Regions from separate parts of the Serratia montpellierensis genome, predicted to be linked through region 4. Evidence: predicted binding sites of a transcription regulator. Region 4 holds the regulator's gene; each other region holds the start of a gene.

Region 1 (4,531 bases), on a different contig from region 4:
AACCGGAGAAGCGTAATGACGGTAAACGCGTTTATCGGCAGCTGGGCGCTGGTGTCCTCGGCATTTGAAAACCAGGACGGCGAGCTGAATTACCCGCTGGGCGAGCAGGTGTTGGGGCGCATCCACTATGAGGCCAACGGCACGATGGCAGCGCAGCTTTACAGTGCCGTGCGGCCGCGCTTCGCCGCCGACGATTTGGCGCAGGGGTCCGAGCGGGAGATCCGCGCGGCCTTCATCAATATGATTTGCTACTTCGGCCGCTATCAGGTGGAGGAAAGCGAACAGCGGGTGATGCATCAGGTCGAAGGCTGTTCGTTCCCCAACTGGGTAGGCAGCCGGCAGGTGCGTTTATACGCTTTCAGCGGCGATCGGCTGACGTTGCGCACGGTGCCCTTGCAGCTCGGCAACGGCGTACAGGTGGGCGAACTGGTGTGGCAGCGCACAGGAGCTTCTTTATGATCATTGTTCATCATCTCAATCACTCACGGTCGCAGCGCATTCTGTGGTTTCTGGAAGAGCTGGGCGTGCCCTATCAGGTGCAACGCTACGAACGCGATCCGCAGACTATGCTGGCGCCGGCGGCGCTGAAAAAGATCCACCCGCTGGGCAAATCGCCGGTGATCGTCGATGGCGATCTGACGCTGGCGGAATCCGGCGCCATTATCGAATACCTGCAGGAAGCCTATGACGCGCAAGGGATGTTCATGCCGACCGACTTCCACGCGCGCCAGCAATACCGCTACTGGCTGCACTACGCCGAAGGATCGCTGATGCCGCTGTTGGTGATGAAACTGGTGTTCAGCCGGCTCGGCCAGCCGCCGATCCCCTGGCTGCTGCGGCCGGTGGCCGGCGCGATCGGCAAGGGCGTGCAGCGCGAATATCTCGACAAGCAGATCGCGCCGCACTGCGAATTCCTCGAACAGCACCTGAACAAGGGCAGCTGGTTTGTCGGCAACGACTTCAGCGCGGCGGACATTCAGATGAGCTTCCCGCTGGAGGCGATGGCGGCGCGCGGCGCGTTGGATGATTGCCCGAAACTGCGCGGCTTTCTGCAGCGTATTCATGCCCGGCCCGCCTACCAGCGGGCGTTGGAGCAGGGCGGCCCTTACGACCTGCTGAGCTAACCTGATGGGCTATACTCGATGGGGTCATTCTTCATCGGAGGTAGCCCATGGCTACGCAAATCTTCGTTAACCTGCCCGTCAGCGATCTGCCCGCCTCGATGGCGTTCTTCACCCACCTGGGTTTCACTTTCAACCCGCAATTCACCGACGACACCGCTGCGTGCATGGTGGTCAGCGACACGATTTACGTGATGTTGCTGACCCACGACAAATTCAGGATGTTTACCCCGAACCCGATCGGCGACGCCAAACAGGCCACCGAAGTGCTGGTATGCCTGTCGCAACCCAGCCGGGCGGCGGTGGACGAACTGGTACGCAAGGCGGTCGCCGGCGGCGGCAACACTTATCATCAGCCGCGCGACTACGGCATGATGTACGGCCACGGCTTTCAGGATCTGGACGGCCATATCTGGGAATTGATGTATATGGATCCCGCTGCGGTACAGGTGCAGTAATCTCGCCGGGGCGTCCCTCGCCCCGGTTTTATCGTGCAGACGCCATTCTCGCCACTTTCTGCATAAATTGCCGCGATCTTTAGTTGATTAGACGCTATGGAAGGCAGGATAATCGTTTGCCTTGAATAAACCACCATAAATTACCCGTACCGCGCGCTGCGAGTTAAACGTTTGCCTTGGTGCGCATTGCCGTTGGCGATGCGACGGAAGGGCAAGGAAGCGGAACGTGACGTAAACGATTACGTGACGATCGGGCGCGGGCGAGATTACAGGCCTGCTGCGACGGGCCGATTCATGAAACACAGGGGAAGTAACCTATGTCGAACTCTCAAGCGAACCACGCCGCAAAACCAACCGGCGGGCTTGATGGCTATTTTAAAATTTCCGCACGCGGCAGCAGCGTGCGTCAGGAGGTGGTGGCGGGGCTGACCACCTTCCTGGCGATGGTGTACTCGGTGATCGTGGTGCCGAGCATGCTGGGCAAAGCGGGCTTCCCGCCGGCGGCGGTGTTCGTCTCCACCTGCCTGGTGGCCGGGCTGGGCTCGCTGCTGATGGGGCTGTGGGCTAACCTGCCGATGGCCATCGGCTGTGCGATTTCATTGACCGCTTTCACCGCTTTCAGCCTGGTGCTGGGCCAGCACATCAGCATTCCGGTGGCGCTGGGCGCGGTGTTCGTGATGGGCGTGCTGTTTACCGTCATCTCGGTCACCGGCATCCGCGCCTGGATCCTGCGCAACCTGCCGATGGGCGTGGCGCACGGCACCGGTATCGGTATTGGTCTGTTTCTGCTGCTGATCGCCGCCAACGGTGTCGGCCTGGTGGTGAAGAACCCGCTGGATGGTCTGCCGGTGGCGCTCGGCGCGTTCACCTCTTTCCCGGTGGTGATGACGCTGGTTGGCCTGGCGGTGATCTTCGGCCTGGAGAAACTGCGCGTGCCCGGCGGCATTCTACTGGTGATCATCGCCATTTCCATCATTGGCCTGATCGTCGATCCGGCGGTGAAATACCAAGGGCTGTTCGCCATGCCGAGCCTGGCGGACGCTGACGGCAAATCGTTGATCTTCAGCCTGGATATCATGGGCGCGTTGCAGCCGGTGGTGTTGCCGAGCGTGCTGGCGCTGGTGATGACCGCGGTATTCGACGCCACCGGCACCATCCGCGCGGTGGCCGGGCAGGCCAACCTGCTGGATAAAGACGGGCAGATTATCAACGGCGGCAAGGCGCTGACCTCGGATTCCCTGAGCAGCATCTTCTCCGGCCTGGTGGGCGCCGCGCCCGCCGCGGTCTACATCGAGTCCGCCGCCGGCACCGCCGCGGGCGGCAAGACCGGCCTGACCGCCACCGTGGTCGGCATTCTGTTCCTGCTGATCCTGTTCCTGTCGCCGCTGGCCTATCTGGTGCCGGTCTATGCCACCGCACCGGCGCTGATGTACGTTGGCCTGCTGATGCTGAGCAACGTCACCAAGCTGGACTTCAACGACTTCGTCGACGCGATGGCCGGCCTGCTGTGCGCGGTGTTCATCGTGCTGACCTGTAACATCGTTACCGGCATCATGCTGGGCTTCAGCTCGCTGGTCATCGGCCGCATCTTCTCAGGTGAATGGCGCAAGCTGAACATCGGCACCGTGCTGATCGCCGTGGCGCTGGTGGCGTTCTACGCCGGCGGCTGGGCGATTTAAGCCCCTCAGAGTTCCCTCGCCCGGCGGGCGGGGGAACCTGTCACGGCATTTCCCTTCTTAAGATAAGTCTTCTTCTGCTCTGCACCGCGTTTTGAAAGGCACAACAAGCTTTAACGGCTGTAAAAAAAGTGATCTACTATCGGGACCAACGCAGGCCCTGAGCCGATGTCGTCTGAATCGTAGAGTCTAAGGAAAGCATGGAAATCTTTTTTACAATCCTCATTTTGATCCTGGTGGTCTCCCTGTCCGGGGTGGTGACGCGCATGTTGCCGTTCCAGGTGCCACTGCCGCTGATGCAAATCGCCATCGGGGCCCTGTTGGCCTGGCCGCATTTCGGGCTGCACGTCGACTTTGATCCCGAACTGTTCCTGGTGCTGTTCATTCCGCCGCTGCTGTTTGCCGACGGCTGGAAAACGCCGACGCGCGAATTCCTGCACCATGGGCGTGAAATTCTCGGCCTGGCGCTGGTGCTGGTGCTGATCACCGTGGTCGGCGTCGGCTATCTGATCTACGCCATGGTGCCGGGCATTCCGCTGGTGGCGGCCTTCGCGTTGGCGGCGGTGCTGTCGCCAACCGATGCCGTGGCGCTGTCCGGCATCGTCGGCAAAGGGCGCATTCCGAAGCCAATCATGGGCGTGCTCGAGGGTGAGGCGCTGATGAACGACGCCTCCGGCCTGGTGTCGCTCAAGTTCGCCATCGCGGTGGCGATGGGCACCATGGTGTTCACCGTGGGCGGCGCGACCCTCGAATTCCTCAAAGTGGCGATCGGCGGCCTGCTGGCCGGCGTGGCGGTCACCTGGACCTACAGTAAATCGCTGCGGGTGATGAGCCGCTGGAGCGGCGACGATCCGGCGACCCAGATCGTGTTCCTGCTGCTGCTGCCGTTCGCTTCTTACCTGATCGCCGAACACATCGGCGTCTCCGGCATCCTGGCGGCGGTGGCGGCGGGGATGACCATCAGCCAGTCCGGCGTGATACGCAACGCGCCGCTGGCGATGCGCCTGCGCGCCAACAGCGTATGGGCGATGCTGGAGTTCGTGTTCAACGGCATGGTGTTCATCATGTTGGGCCTGCAGCTGCCGGGCATTCTTGAAACCTCTATCCTGCAGGCGGAGCTGGATCCGACCATCCAGACCTGGTACCTGTTCGCGGACGTGGCCACCATCTACGCCGCGCTGCTGGTGCTGCGTTTCACCTGGCTGTGGATAATGAAGAAGACCAGCAACCGCTTTATGAAAAAGCGCCCGCTGCAGTTCGGCGATTACAGCACGCG
Region 2 (4,531 bases), on a different contig from region 4:
TCGTTCAGGCGCAGCAGGCCGTTGTCGACGAACACGCAGGTCAGGCGTTTGCCGATGGCGCGGTGCAGCAGCATCGCGGTCACGGAGGAGTCGACGCCGCCGGACAGGCCGAGGATCACGTGGTCTTCACCCACCTGCTCGCGGATGCGCTCGACCGCATCTTCGATGATGGTGGCCGGGGTCCACAGGGCTTCACACTGGCAGATGTCCAGTACGAAACGCTCCAGCATGCGCTGGCCCTGACGGGTGTGGGTCACTTCCGGGTGGAACTGCACGCCGTAGAAGCGTTTTTCTTCGTTGGCCATAATGGCGAACGGGCAGGTGTCGGTGCTGGCGATGGTCACGAAGTCGGACGGGATTGCGGTCACTTTGTCGCCGTGGCTCATCCACACGTCCAGCAGCGGTTTGCCGGCCGGGCTGATGGCGTCTTCGATGTCGCGCAGCAGCGCGCTCTCTTTGACGATTTCCACCTGCGCGTAGCCGAACTCGCGTTCGTTGGAACCCTGCACATGGCCACCCAGCTGCATCGCCATGGTCTGCATGCCGTAGCACACACCCAGCACCGGCACACCGGCATTGAACACGTAGTCAGGGGCGCGCGGGCTGCCGGCTTCGGTGGTGCTTTCCGGGCCGCCGGACAGGATGATGCCGCTTGGGTTGAATTCGCGGATCTGCTCTTCGCTAACGTCCCAGGCCCACAGTTCGCAGTAAACGCCGATTTCGCGCACGCGGCGGGCGACCAGTTGGGTGTATTGCGAACCGAAGTCCAGTATCAGGATGCGATGCTTATGGATATTTTGTGTCATTGAGGCGAATTCCAGCAACAAGAGAAAAAGAGCGAAAATGTGTGTTTCGGGATGGGGCTTGGCGCCCCACCCCGGCCTCTCACTCAGGAGAGGTTAAGGCATCAGCCCATGCGGTAGTTCGGCGACTCTTTGGTGATGGTCACGTCGTGCACGTGGCTTTCCTGAATGCCGGCGCCGCTGATGCGCACGAACTCCGCCTTGGTGCGCAGATCGTCGATGGTGGCGCAGCCGGTCAGGCCCATGCAGGAGCGCAAGCCGCCCATCTGCTGGTGCACGATGGCTTTCAGCATGCCTTTATAGGCCACGCGGCCTTCGATACCTTCCGGCACCAGTTTGTCGGCGGCGTTATCGGTCTGGAAGTAACGGTCGGAAGAGCCTTTGGACATCGCGCCCAGCGAGCCCATGCCGCGGTAAGATTTGAACGAACGGCCCTGATACAGCTCGATTTCGCCCGGGGATTCTTCGGTGCCCGCCAGCATGGAGCCGACCATCACGCAGGATGCGCCCGCGGCGATCGCTTTGGCGATGTCGCCGGAGAAGCGGATGCCGCCGTCGGCGATAACCGGGATGCCAGTGCCTTCCAGCGCTTCCACCGCGTCGGCGATGGCGGTGATCTGCGGTACGCCCACGCCGGTCACGATGCGGGTGGTACAGATAGAGCCAGGGCCGATACCCACTTTCACCGCGCTCACGCCGGCTTCAGCCAGCGCTTTGGCGCCCGCTGCGGTCGCGACGTTGCCGCCGACGATCTGCAGATCCGGGTATTTGGCGCGGGTTTCGCGGATGCGCTGCAACACGCCTTCGGAGTGGCCGTGCGAGGAGTCGATCAGCAGAACGTCAACGCCTGCCGCCACCAGCGCGTCAACGCGCTCTTCGTTGCCGGCGCCGGCGCCGACCGCCGCACCCACGCGCAGACGGCCGTGCTCGTCTTTACAGGCGTTCGGCTTACGTTCCGCTTTCTGGAAGTCTTTAACGGTGATCATGCCCAGCAGGTGGAAGCTGTCGTCCACCACCAGCGCTTTTTCTACGCGCTTTTCGTGCATCTTCTGCAGCACCACGTCGCGCGCTTCACCTTCTTTCACGGTGACCAGGCGATCTTTCGGCGTCATGACCGCGGTGACCGGCTGGGTCAGATCGGTCACGAAGCGCACGTCGCGGCCGGTGATGATGCCGACCAGCTCGTTGTCTTCGGTAACGACCGGGTAACCGGCGAAGCCGTTGCGCGCGGTCAGCTCTTTCACTTCCTGCAGCGTGGTGGACGGGGTAACGGTCTGCGGGTCGGTAACTACGCCGCTTTCATGCTTCTTCACGCGGCTGACTTCTTCAGCCTGGCGTTCGATAGACATGTTTTTGTGGATGAAGCCCAGGCCGCCTTCCTGCGCCAGCGCGATGGCCAGGCCGGATTCGGTAACGGTATCCATGGCTGCGGACAGCATAGGGATGTTCAGGCGGATGGTTTTGGTCAGTTGAGTGCCGAGCTCTGCGGTGTTAGGCAGAACCGTGGAGTGGGCTGGAACCAGGAGGACGTCGTCAAACGTCAGAGCTTCTTTAGCGATACGTAGCATGGGCAATATCTCACCAGGGTGGGCTGTGAAAAAGATAAAATATTGCCGCGGCATTATACAGAGCGGAATCGGTTGCCTCCAGCACTTTCTTACAAAAAGTCTTGATTACCTTTTTCAGCCATGTAGTATCGACCAATTAAGTGATTGTTTTGAAATTTGATCTGGGTCACATGTCGCTACCTGTTTCGCCTTCCATTTTTACCGTAAGCCGCCTGAATCAGACGGTTCGCCAACTGCTGGAAATGGAAATGGGGCAGATTTGGCTCTCCGCCGAGATCTCCAACCTCTCCCAGCCCGCCTCCGGCCACTGGTATTTCACGCTGAAAGACGACCGCGCCCAGGTGCGCTGCGCGATGTTCCGCAACAGCAACCGCCGCGTCACCTTCCGGCCGCAAAACGGCCAGCAGGTCTTGGTGCGCGCCAGCATCACGCTGTATGAACCGCGCGGCGACTACCAGCTGATCGCCGAGAGCATGCAGCCCGCCGGCGACGGCCTGCTACAGCAACAGTTCGAGCAGCTGAAACAGCGCCTGAGCGCCGAAGGACTGTTCGATCAGCAATTCAAGCAGCCGCTGCCCGCCCCGGCCAAACGCGTCGGGGTGATCACCTCCGCCAGCGGCGCGGCGCTGCACGATATTCTGCAGGTATTGCAGCGGCGCGATCCGTCGCTGCCGATCGTCATCTACCCCACCTCGGTGCAGGGCGCGGAAGCGTCGATGCAGATCGTGCGCGCCATCGAGACCGCCAACCGCCGCGATGAATGCGACGTGCTGATCGTCGGCCGCGGCGGCGGTTCGCTGGAAGATCTGTGGAGCTTCAACGACGAACGCGTGGCGCGGGCGATCTTCGCCAGCCGTATTCCGATCGTCAGCGCCGTCGGCCATGAAACCGACGTCACCATCGCCGACTTCGTCGCCGATCTGCGCGCGCCGACTCCTTCCGCCGCCGCCGAACTGGTCAGCCGCAATCAGCTTGAGCTGTTGCGCCAGCTGCAGTCGCAGCAGCAGCGGCTGGAGATGGCGATGGATTACTACCTGGCGCAGCGCCAGCAGCAGTTCACCCGCATTCACCACCGTTTACAGCAGCAGCATCCGCATCTGCGCCTGGCGCGCCAGCAGACGCTGCTGTTCAAGCTGCAGCGCCGGATGGAAGACGGCATGCAGCAACAGCTGCGCCTGGCCGCCCGCCGCAGCGAACGCGCCCAGCAGCGGCTGGCACAGGTGCAGCCACAGGGCCGCATTCACCGCTACCAACAGCGCGTGCAGCAGCAGGAATACCGCCTGCAGCAGGCGATGGAGCGGCAGCTCAACGCCTACCGCCAGCGCTTCGGCGTGGCCTGCAGCCAGCTGGAAACCGTCAGCCCGCTGGCGACGCTGGCGCGCGGCTACAGCGTGACGCAAACCCCGCGCGGCGAGCTGCTGAAAACCACCAAGCAGGCGCAGGTCGGCGAACTGCTGAAAACCCGCCTGCAGGATGGCTGGGTGGAAAGCGAGGTGAAAACCATCACCGTCGCCAAAAAACCGCGCAAGAAGCGCGCGGCCGAGTAACCCTCCTACTCCAGCGTAAAACGCTCGCCCGGTTCACCGTTTACCCACAGCGCGCGCGTTTCGCCTTCCGGCAGGCTGAGCGCCAACGTGCGCCAGGCCGGGCGGAAACGCCCTTCCGTCGTGATATCCAGCATGATGCGCTGATTGTCGCAGCACATTTCCCAACGCAGCCACAGCGCATCGCCCTGACGCCAGCTGTCGCTTTCACCGTCGTCCTCAAACAACAACCCACTGCTTGCGCCGCAGCCCTTGAGCGGAAACAGCCGCAGCTCGCGCCGATCGTCGGCGGCCACGTCCACATGCGCCAGCCGCTGCGACAGCGGCAGCGCCGCCCCGGCGCGCACCAGCAGCGGCAGACGCTCCAGCGGCGCTGCCAGCGTTACCGTCTGGCCGCCGCCAAACCACTGGCCGCTGTAGAAGCAGTACCAGCCTTCGCCGTTGTCCGGCAGATACACCGAACGCCGGCGCTGCCCCGGTTCCACCACGCTGGCCACCAGCAGATCGCGGCCAATCAGAAAATCGTCGTTCTCGCCGAAGGTGCGCGCATCCAGTTCATGGTCGAGGAAGGTCGGGCGCAGCATCGGCTCGTCGTCCGCGCAGGCCTGCCACAGCA
Region 3 (4,531 bases), on a different contig from region 4:
GCTCTCCTCGATCATTTGCCGGCTGTGCGCCCCTTTGTCCACCACGATGGCGATGCGCGGCGGGCTGAACTCCACCGGCATCGACCAGGCGGCGGCCATCACGTTACGTTTAGCGCCGTCGCGGCTGCGGCTGGTGATCAATACCGTCGGGCCGTGGTTCAGCAGGCGGCTGGCGTGTTCGAGGGCGACAGGGCGAAAGTGGCTCATCGGGAAATCCTTGCGAGTGACTGATTGTCCCGCAGTGTAGATCTGCGCTGCGGCGGCAGGCAACGCGGGGCGCACAGAATGCGCAGGTGAGATGCTTGTTCCCCGTCTCGCCATCCGTTATCTATAGTTAAATCAATTCGCCGGTAACGGCCCACTCCACCTGAGGATCTTGCCTTGACGTTTTTAAAACACCCTATCGCCGGATTGGTGCTGGCCGGCTGCGGCCTGCTGTCGGCGGGCGGCGCGCTGGCCGCTTCCGATGCGCTGGTGTACTGCACCGTCGCCTCGCCGGAATCGTTCAACCCGCAGCTCTCCAGCTCCGGGCCGACCTTTATCGCCACCTCGCAGGTGCTGTACAACCGCTTGGTGACGCTGCGCGAAAGCGATAAAACCCCCGCCCCTTCGCTGGCCACCGAGTGGAGCGTCAGCCCGGACGGCAAGACCTATACCTTTACCCTGCGCCAGGGCGTGAAATTCAACAGCAACAAATACTTCACCCCGACACGCGACTTCAACGCCGAAGACGTGGTGTTCACCGTGATGCGGCAGAAGGATCCCGCTAACCCTTATCACAAGGTCTCCGGCGGCAACTATGAATACTTCACCGACATGGGCCTGGATAAGCTGATCACCCAGGTGGAAGCGGTGGACGAGCATCACGTGCGCTTCACGCTGAGCCAGCCCAACGCCGCCTTCGTCGCTGACTGGGCGATGGATTTCGCCTCGATCCTGTCCGCCGAATACGCCGACGCCATGCTGAAAAAGGGCACGCCGGAATACGTCGACAACTGGCCGATCGGCACCGGGCCGTTTGCGCTGCAGCAGTACAAACAGGATTCGCTGATCCGCTACATCGCCAATCCGCACTACTGGCAGGGCGAAGTGGCCAGCAAGCACCTGATCTTCTCCATCACGCCGGATCCGCAAACCCGGCTGGCCAAGCTGAAAACCAACGAATGCCAGATCATCCCCGCGCCGCTGCCGGAACAGTTCGCCGCCATCAAGGCCGACGGCAACCTGCAGCTGCACGACATTACCGGGCTGAATGTCGGCTATCTGGCGTTCAACACCCAGAAAAAACCGTTCGACAACCTGCTGGTGCGCCAGGCGTTGAGCTACGCGGTAGACAAGAAAGCGATCGTCGCCGCGGTGTTCAAAGACAGCGGCACGCCGGCCAATTCGCTGCTGCCGCCGGGCATGCTGGGCTACAACGATAAACTGCCGGAGTACGCCTACGATCCGCAGAAGGCGCGCGAGCTGCTGAAGCAGGCCGGGCTGGAGCAGGGCTTTGAGACCGACATCTGGTCGATGCCGGTACAGCGCCCTTACAACCCGAACTCGAAGCGCATCGCCGAGATGATCCAAAGCGACTGGGCGAAGGTGGGCGTGAAGGCCAAGATCGTCACCTGGGAGTGGGGTCAGTACCTGGCCGGGCTGCGCAAAGGCGAGCAGCAGAGCGCGCTGTACGGCTGGGTGTCGGACAACGGCGATCCGGACAACTTCGCCACCCTGCTCGGCTGCGCCGGCGTGCAGAGCGGCGCCAACGTAGCGCGCTGGTGCGATAAGGATTATGACCGGCTGATCCAGCAGGCGATCCAGGAGAACCAGCCGCAGGCGCGCGCCAAGCTGTATCAACAGGCGCAGGTGATCTTCGCCAAACAGGCGCCGTGGCTGCCGTTGGCCACAGGCAAGGTGTTCTACGCCACCCGCAGCAACCTGAGCGGCTATGTGGTGGACGTGAACGGCAGCGATTTCGCCAAGGCCAAATTGAACTGATGTCAGGCGCCGCAGCGCGGGCTGCGGCGCAACCCGCTTCATCACTTAATAAGCTGCCAGCCTCTGAAACTGTCGTCCATTAGCTTCACAACTTACGATGCCCCTCTACCGCCTGGCGCATACCCCACTAAACCAATAGCTTAATAAGTGAGTTGAGCCTGGCGTTTTGCCTAAATTGCGCGCACGCGCTTTCCTCCGATGTAACATTTCGTTACCATCGACGCACAGACCCTTTAACATCAAAAGGTAACCCGGTGCAGAACACCTACATGCCGTGGCAAATTCGCCTGCACTGGCTGGTGGCGATCCTGCTGGTCATCGCCTGCGTCACCATCGAGCTGCGCGGCTTGGCCGAACCAGGCAGCGCCCCCTGGTACGTGCTGGTTGTCACCCACTTCAGCTGCGGCGTAACGGTATTTGCGCTGATGATCGCCCGCCTGTTCCTGCGCTGGCGCCACCCCTCGCCCGCCATCGCGCCCAAACCGCCGAAGTGGCAAACCGGCCTGGCGCACCTGACGCACACCCTGATCTACCTGCTGCTGCTGACGCTGCCGGTGCTGGGGGTCTATTCGCGCTATCTGGGGGGCAAAGAGTGGTATCTATTCGGCCTGCCGATGCCGTTTGCTGACGTGGCCGATCGGCCGCAGGCGCGGGCGATTATCGGCTGGCACAAAACGCTGGCATCATTCGGCTACTGGCTGATCGGCCTGCATGCCGCCGCCGCGCTGTTCCACCACTATATCGTCAAGGACAATGCGCTGGTGCGCATGCTGCCGTTGCTGAAAAAGCGCTGACCACCCGGCGCCAGGGATGAATTTTCGGGCCACGCCCGCTGACAGGGAATGACATGCAAACCCAATTTTTTCATGTGACCGTCGAGCAATGCGCTTGCCAACAGACGGCGCCCGACAATCTGGTGAGGCTCATCGCTTCCGGCCAGACGTTCTTTTTTTACCGTGACGACTTCAGCGACAGCGAAAACCTGCTGGCCACGCTCGCCGCCGGCGATCGGGTGAAGATCGGCGCCCACCGCCTGCGGGACGGCAGCTACTGGCTGCACTGGCTGCTGCACGGCACGAAAGGCCGCCTGGAGCCCGACAGAACGCTGAAATACAAGCTGAAATACTTTGCCCTGCTGCTGCTGGGCATCGTGCTGGCCGGTGGTTTCCCGGCGAGCTTTTTCATCATGGACCGGGAAGATTCCTGGCTGACCCTCGTCCTGTTTTTTATCGCCATCATCGCCGGCCTTATCGGCATCGGCCTGGTGCTGTTCGTCGGTTCGGAGCTCCTGTTGATTGCGCACCGCGGCCGCAGGCGCCTGCTCAGGGCGCTGGATCGCGTGCTGCAGGGGCAAGACGTCACGCCGCCCGGCTCGCTCAGCCTGAACATCCCCGGTATCAGATATCGGGCCGTCCGTGCAGACGCCGTGCCGGCGACCGCACCGCTGCAGACCGCGCCTCCCCTCCCGAACGGCGTCGAGGCCTCCGGCATCGAGACGGTCAACGCCCTGAGCTACAAACTCCGCAACTATAAGCTCCCGCGGCAGGTGCAGTATTTGGACACTTATGCGTGGCGCCAGAAGGAGACGCACTTCGCGTTGACGACCCGCGCGCTCAACGTCCCCAATACCAAACTGCATCCGGTATTTCGTCGGCAACATCCGCTTTTCATCGCCAAAGGCGATCCGCTGCAGGTGCTGTATTGCGAAAACGACACCGTCCCCGAGTTGCCGACGGTGCGTGGGATCATCAATCACCGCGACCGCCAGACCTATCTCATCGGCGGCAGCCGCTACTTCACCGAAGCCGGCCTTAACCTGAGCGCGCGCGTCGTCTTCATCCTCGGCGCGATCATGATGTGTTTGATGCTCGGCATGATCGTGTGGGATAACGCCGATACCCCAGCGGGCTTTTACCTGGATGCCTGGACCCTGAAGCGCCTCGGCAGTGAATTGCCGCCGATTCTGCTGCTGCTGATGCTGATGATCAGCGGCCTGGCGCTGCTGATCGAGGGCTTCGCCCAGATCTGCCGCCTCTATGCGTTTGACCAGCACCGCACGTTTAAAACGTTCAAATACCTGCGCCATCTGCGCCGCAGGCTATGGCGGCAGGAACAGGTGACGGAGCTGAAATGATGACGTTAGCGCTTTATAAAAGACCCCTTATTATCCTGATGCTGTTTTTGGCCAGCGCGCTGGGCGTCTATTTCCTCGCCCCTGAACAACGCTATGCACAGTGGCAATGGACCCAGAGCGACGAAGCCTTGCCGACGATAGCCCGTTACGATCTCATCCACAGCTACCCGGCGCAGGACGGCGCTCTGCTGCTCATCAGCAAAAGGAGTGAACGCGGGGCCTACAATAGCTTTTACGGCTGGGCGGCCAGCTACCTCAGCCAGGTGTTATTCACCGGCCCGAAGGGGTTGCAGATGCTGGGGCAACTCGACGAATCGATCTACGATGCGGTTTGCGTCGAGCAGGAGTGCGCGCTTTTTCTGTCCAAGGGGCGCCGGCTGGTCGATGTGCAACGGGGCACCCTCGGGGCGCTGA
Region 4 (4,531 bases):
ATTTTTAATCCGACCATTTCACTAATATATTGCGCCGCGATGACGACGCGGCTTAATTATATCCGCCGCCGCCCCCTGGCGTTTTTTCATACATTAACGGGCTGATTTTAAACCAAAAAAAATGTCATTAACGTTTTCTCACAATATGGATTATTATTTATGAGTTCTTCGCTGTTTTATATGGCGAAATTCGGGAATACTGTAACTCTTTCGATATCCGTTTCGGGGCCAAGGTTGGTGACGTCGACATGCGTTTAATTCTTACGCTCTTTGCGCTGCTGTTTACGCAGCTCTTCTTCAATTTGGCGCACGCTGCGCCACAGGCGCGTGTTGCCGCCGAGCAGCGTAAAAGCCATGCTAATGAAGCGCGGCCCGATGACCGCAGAAAAAAGAAAGCGGACAAAGCCGCTAAAAAAGCCAAAGTGACGGCTCCCGAGAAAAAAGCCAAGACCGCCAAGGCGAAAAGCGAGAAAAGCGCGAAAAAGATCGCCAGCGCCAAACCCAAGGCCAAAGCGCAGAAAACAGCCAAGATTAAAGTTACCCCGCCGAAAAAGGGCTATAAAAAAGGCTATGGCCGCCACCGCGAAGCCGGTATGGCCACCGCCAAACTGGCGCGTGAAGAAAAGCCGTTGAAACTCAGTCCCGCCCACAAAAAACGCTACCAACACGCCAAACAAACCGCGATGGCCAAGCTGATGGGCCAGATGGGCAAACCTTACCGCTGGGGCGGCAGCTCGCCGCGCACCGGCTTCGACTGCAGCGGCCTTATCTATTACGCCTACAAAGACGTAGTGAAAATCAAGATGCCGCGCACCGCCAACGAGATGTATCACCTGCGCGATGCGGCGCCGATCAAGAAAAGCGAACTGGAAAGCGGCGATCTGGTGTTCTTCCGCATCAACAACCGCGGCGTGGCGGACCATGTTGGCGTCTACCTCGGCAACGGCAAATTCATCCAGTCGCCGCGCACCGGCGAAGAGATCCGCATCAGCCAGCTCGATAACGACTATTGGCAAAACCACTACATCGGCGCACGCCGCGTAGTGACGCCGAAAACTATCCGTTAATTCCCTGTTTTGCGCGGTTGCGGCCCTGGTCGCAACCGCCTGCTCAAGCTATCGCCCATCGCACCGCCCCACGCGCATTTCTCGCTTTTCTTCCTGTTTTTTATGACGAAAATTGTTAAGATTGAATGACCACAATAAAAAACGGCCCATATGATTCTCGCCCGGCGGGAAGCGAATGGCGCTGTAAAGGAGGAAGCAATGTCGTTTGAATTACCTGCATTACCGTATGAGAAAAACGCGCTCGAGCCGCACATCTCCGCCGAGACCCTGGAATACCACTACGGCAAGCACCACAACACCTACGTGGTTAACCTGAACAACCTGGTGAAAGGCAGCGAGTTCGAGGGCAAATCGCTCGAAGAGATCATCAAGACCTCTAACGGCGGCGTCTTCAACAACGCCGCGCAGGTGTGGAACCACACCTTCTACTGGCACTGCCTGTCACCACAGGGCGGCGGTGAACCGCAGGGCGAACTGGCGGCGGCGATCGTCAAATCCTTCGGCTCTTTCGCTGCGTTCAAAGAGCAGTTCACCGATGCCGCAGTGAAAAACTTCGGTGCAGGCTGGACCTGGCTGGTGAAAAAACCGGACGGCGCGCTGGCGATCGTCAACACCTCCAACGCGGCCACCCCGCTGACCGGTGAAGACAAACCGCTGCTGACAGTTGACGTGTGGGAACACGCGTATTACATCGATTACCGCAATGCGCGTCCAAAATACCTGGAAAACTTCTGGGCGTTGGTCAACTGGACCTTCGCAGCGGAAAACCTGCGCTTACGCCAGGTTCTGAGGTGATGAGGCGCAGCCAGGCTGCGCCTTTTTTATCGCCGGCGGGAAATCAATTCAACGCGGCAACGAAGCTGAAAGCGATAATGACCGCCAACGCGCAGACGGTAGTGAACAGCGACATCTTCAATTCGGTATCCATGACAACTCCTTTAAAATAGGCTTTCCTAAGGATAAAAGGCGCACAATTAGTACGTCAAATCATTTTCCCACAGTTCGCCGATAAAATCTTGTTATCATTTCCCGGTTTATAATCTCGATTACCTCTTCCACTTTTGTTCAATATGCGACAAAATTCGCAGTTCACAACTGCGTACCGGCATCCATGCCCCTCCTGATTAAGCGCTGAAGACTTCAACACACTAAAAACTCAGTTTTCGCTTCTCTGGAGAAGGATCTACGTAGGCAAACGATTAACATCACACTTACATGCTGTAAACATGTGAGTTCAGGAGTCATTCCTTACATGGCAACGATTAAAGATGTGGCCAAACGCGCGGGCGTTTCCACCACCACCGTTTCGCACGTCATCAATAAGACTCGTTTCGTCGCCGAAGAGACCAAAGCGGCCGTGTGGGCCGCCATTAAAGAGCTGCACTATTCGCCGAGCGCCGTGGCGCGCAGCCTGAAAGTCAATCACACCAAATCGATCGGCCTGCTGGCCACCTCGAGCGAAGCCCCCTACTTTGCCGAAGTGATCGAAGCGGTGGAAAACAGCTGCTACAGCAAAGGCTACACCCTGATCCTGTGCAACTCGCACAACAATCTGGACAAGCAGCGCGCCTACCTGGCGATGCTGGCCCAAAAGCGCGTCGACGGCCTGCTGGTCATGTGCTCCGAGTACCCGGATCAGTTGCTGGGCATGCTGGAAGACTACCGTAACATCCCGATGGTGGTGATGGACTGGGGCGCCGCGCGCGGCGACTTCACCGACACCATCATCGATAACGCATTCGAAGGCGGCTATCTGGCCGGCCGTTACCTGATCGAACGCGGTCACCGCGAGATCGGCGCCATTCCGGGCCAGCTGTCGCGCAACACCGGCGGCGGCCGTCACCAGGGCTTTATGAAGGCGCTGCAGGAAGCGCATATCGACATTCGCGAAGAGTGGATCGTCCAGGGCGACTTCGAGCCGGAGTCCGGCTACAAGGCGATGCACCAAATTCTGTCGCAAAAACAGCGGCCGACCGCGGTATTCTGCGGCGGTGATATCATGGCGATGGGTGCCATCTGCGCCGCCGACGAGCTGGGCCTGCGGGTGCCGCAGGATATTTCCGTGATCGGCTACGACAACGTGCGCAACGCCCGCTACTTCACCCCGGCGCTGACCACCATTCACCAGCCGAAAGAGCGCCTGGGCGAAATGGCCTTCACCATGCTGCTGGATCGCATCATCAGCAAGCGCGAAGAGTCGCAGGTGATCGAAGTGCATCCGAAGCTGATCGAACGCCGCTCGGTCGCCGACGGGCCGTTCATCGACTACCGCCGCTAATCCCCCGCGCCGGAAGCCTGCGCGGCTTCCGGCTTCGCCTCGCTCAGCCACTCCTGATTCAGCGTCTCCCCATCGCCCAGATACGCCAGCAGCCAGCTCATCGCCGGTGACGGTTTATCCTGCTGCCAGGTCAGGCAGCACGGGCTGGCGGGAAACGGCTGCTGCAGCTGCAACGCCTTCAACTCACCGCGCTGCACCCGCGGCAGCGCCAGATGCGCCGGCATCATACCGACGCACAACCCGGCGCACAGACAGTCGAGCGCCGAGGTCCAGTCCGGCACCACCAGCCGCCGCTGGTTATCCAGCGTCCAGGTGACGCGCTTGGGCAGATTGCGCGAAGTGTCTTCCAGACAAAGCGCAGGGTACGGCCTAAGCCGATCGTCATTCAGCGGCCCTGCCAGTTGCGCGAGCGGGTGCTGTGGGCTGACCACGCACAGCCAGTTCATATACCCCATGTCGCGAAAGGCGAAGCCGCCGCCGACCGGCACCGCGCGGGTGGCACCGATCGCCATGTCCGCTCTGCCGTCCACTAACGCATCCCACACGCCGTTAAACACCTCGGGTTGCAACATCAGTTCGACATCGGGGAAATGCCGGTAAAAATCCAGCACCAGCTGGCGGCTGCGCTGCGGTTTGACGATGATGTCCACGGCGATATTCAGCTGGCCGCGCCACCCGTTGGCCACCTGCTGACAGTGGCGGCGGGTGTCGAGCATTTTTTTGATAACAACTCGCGCATCCTTGATAAACAGCGCACCGGCCGGCGTCAACTCCACATCACGGTGACGCCGCTCAAACAGCGGCACCGCCAGCCATTGTTCCAGCTGCCGTACCGTGTAGCTCACCGCCGACGGCACCCGGTGCAGCTCCTGCGCCGCCGCGCTGAAACTGCCGGTACGCGCCACCGCGTCGACCACTTCAAGAGAATATTCAGACCACATCGCTTTGCCTTCAATTTTTTTAACAGCACTTTGCAAATATTACCGTTTCACAAGCAGAGATCCAGCCGGATACACTGGCCGGCGCTAAAAACCTGCGACACTAAAATATTAACGAGAAATACCATGCGAAATTCCTTTGGTTTTATGTTCTATCTCGCCGGCCTGAGCATGCTGGGTTATCTGGCGACCGATATGTACCTGCCCGCCTTTGGCGCCATGCGGGAGGAACTGCAAATTTCCGCCGG

The links. The regulator PurR, encoded in region 4, represses purine synthesis genes. The targets are predictions, from matches to a motif close to CANGCAAACGTTTGCNTG.
Region 1: a site for PurR is predicted at 1,740-1,757, ahead of FUU19_RS21700 (NCS2 family permease). Genes of this name have one in related genera too.
Region 2: a site for PurR is predicted at 2,433-2,450, ahead of guaB (IMP dehydrogenase). Genes of this name have one in related genera too.
Region 3: a site for PurR is predicted at 2,162-2,179, ahead of cybB (cytochrome b561). Genes of this name have one in related genera too.

The regions. Positions count from the first base shown of each region.
Region 1 covers NZ_VOSN01000021.1:227,659-232,189, reverse strand. Annotated here, with positions in the region: gene FUU19_RS21715 (lipocalin-like domain-containing protein) at 16-459, shown strand; gene FUU19_RS21710 (glutathione S-transferase family protein) at 456-1,124, shown strand; gene FUU19_RS21705 (VOC family protein) at 1,172-1,579, shown strand; gene FUU19_RS21700 (NCS2 family permease) at 1,897-3,258, shown strand; gene FUU19_RS21695 (Na+/H+ antiporter) at 3,456-4,531, shown strand, end outside.
Region 2 covers NZ_VOSN01000019.1:151,831-156,361, reverse strand. Annotated here, with positions in the region: gene guaA (glutamine-hydrolyzing GMP synthase) at 1-806, opposite strand, end outside; gene guaB (IMP dehydrogenase) at 908-2,371, opposite strand; gene xseA (exodeoxyribonuclease VII large subunit) at 2,542-3,918, shown strand; gene FUU19_RS20610 (glycoside hydrolase family 31 protein) at 3,924-4,531, opposite strand, start outside.
Region 3 covers NZ_VOSN01000005.1:1,022,261-1,026,791, forward strand. Annotated here, with positions in the region: gene FUU19_RS10345 (flavin reductase family protein) at 1-207, opposite strand, end outside; gene FUU19_RS10350 (ABC transporter substrate-binding protein) at 382-1,983, shown strand; gene cybB (cytochrome b561) at 2,253-2,777, shown strand; gene FUU19_RS10360 (hypothetical protein) at 2,831-4,117, shown strand; gene FUU19_RS10365 (hypothetical protein) at 4,114-4,531, shown strand, end outside.
Region 4 covers NZ_VOSN01000022.1:361,924-366,454, reverse strand. Annotated here, with positions in the region: gene FUU19_RS23985 (C40 family peptidase) at 249-1,067, shown strand; gene sodB (superoxide dismutase [Fe]) at 1,266-1,862, shown strand; gene cydH (cytochrome bd-I oxidase subunit CydH) at 1,906-1,995, opposite strand; gene purR (HTH-type transcriptional repressor PurR) at 2,320-3,345, shown strand; gene punR (DNA-binding transcriptional activator PunR) at 3,342-4,286, opposite strand; gene punC (purine nucleoside transporter PunC) at 4,410-4,531, shown strand, end outside.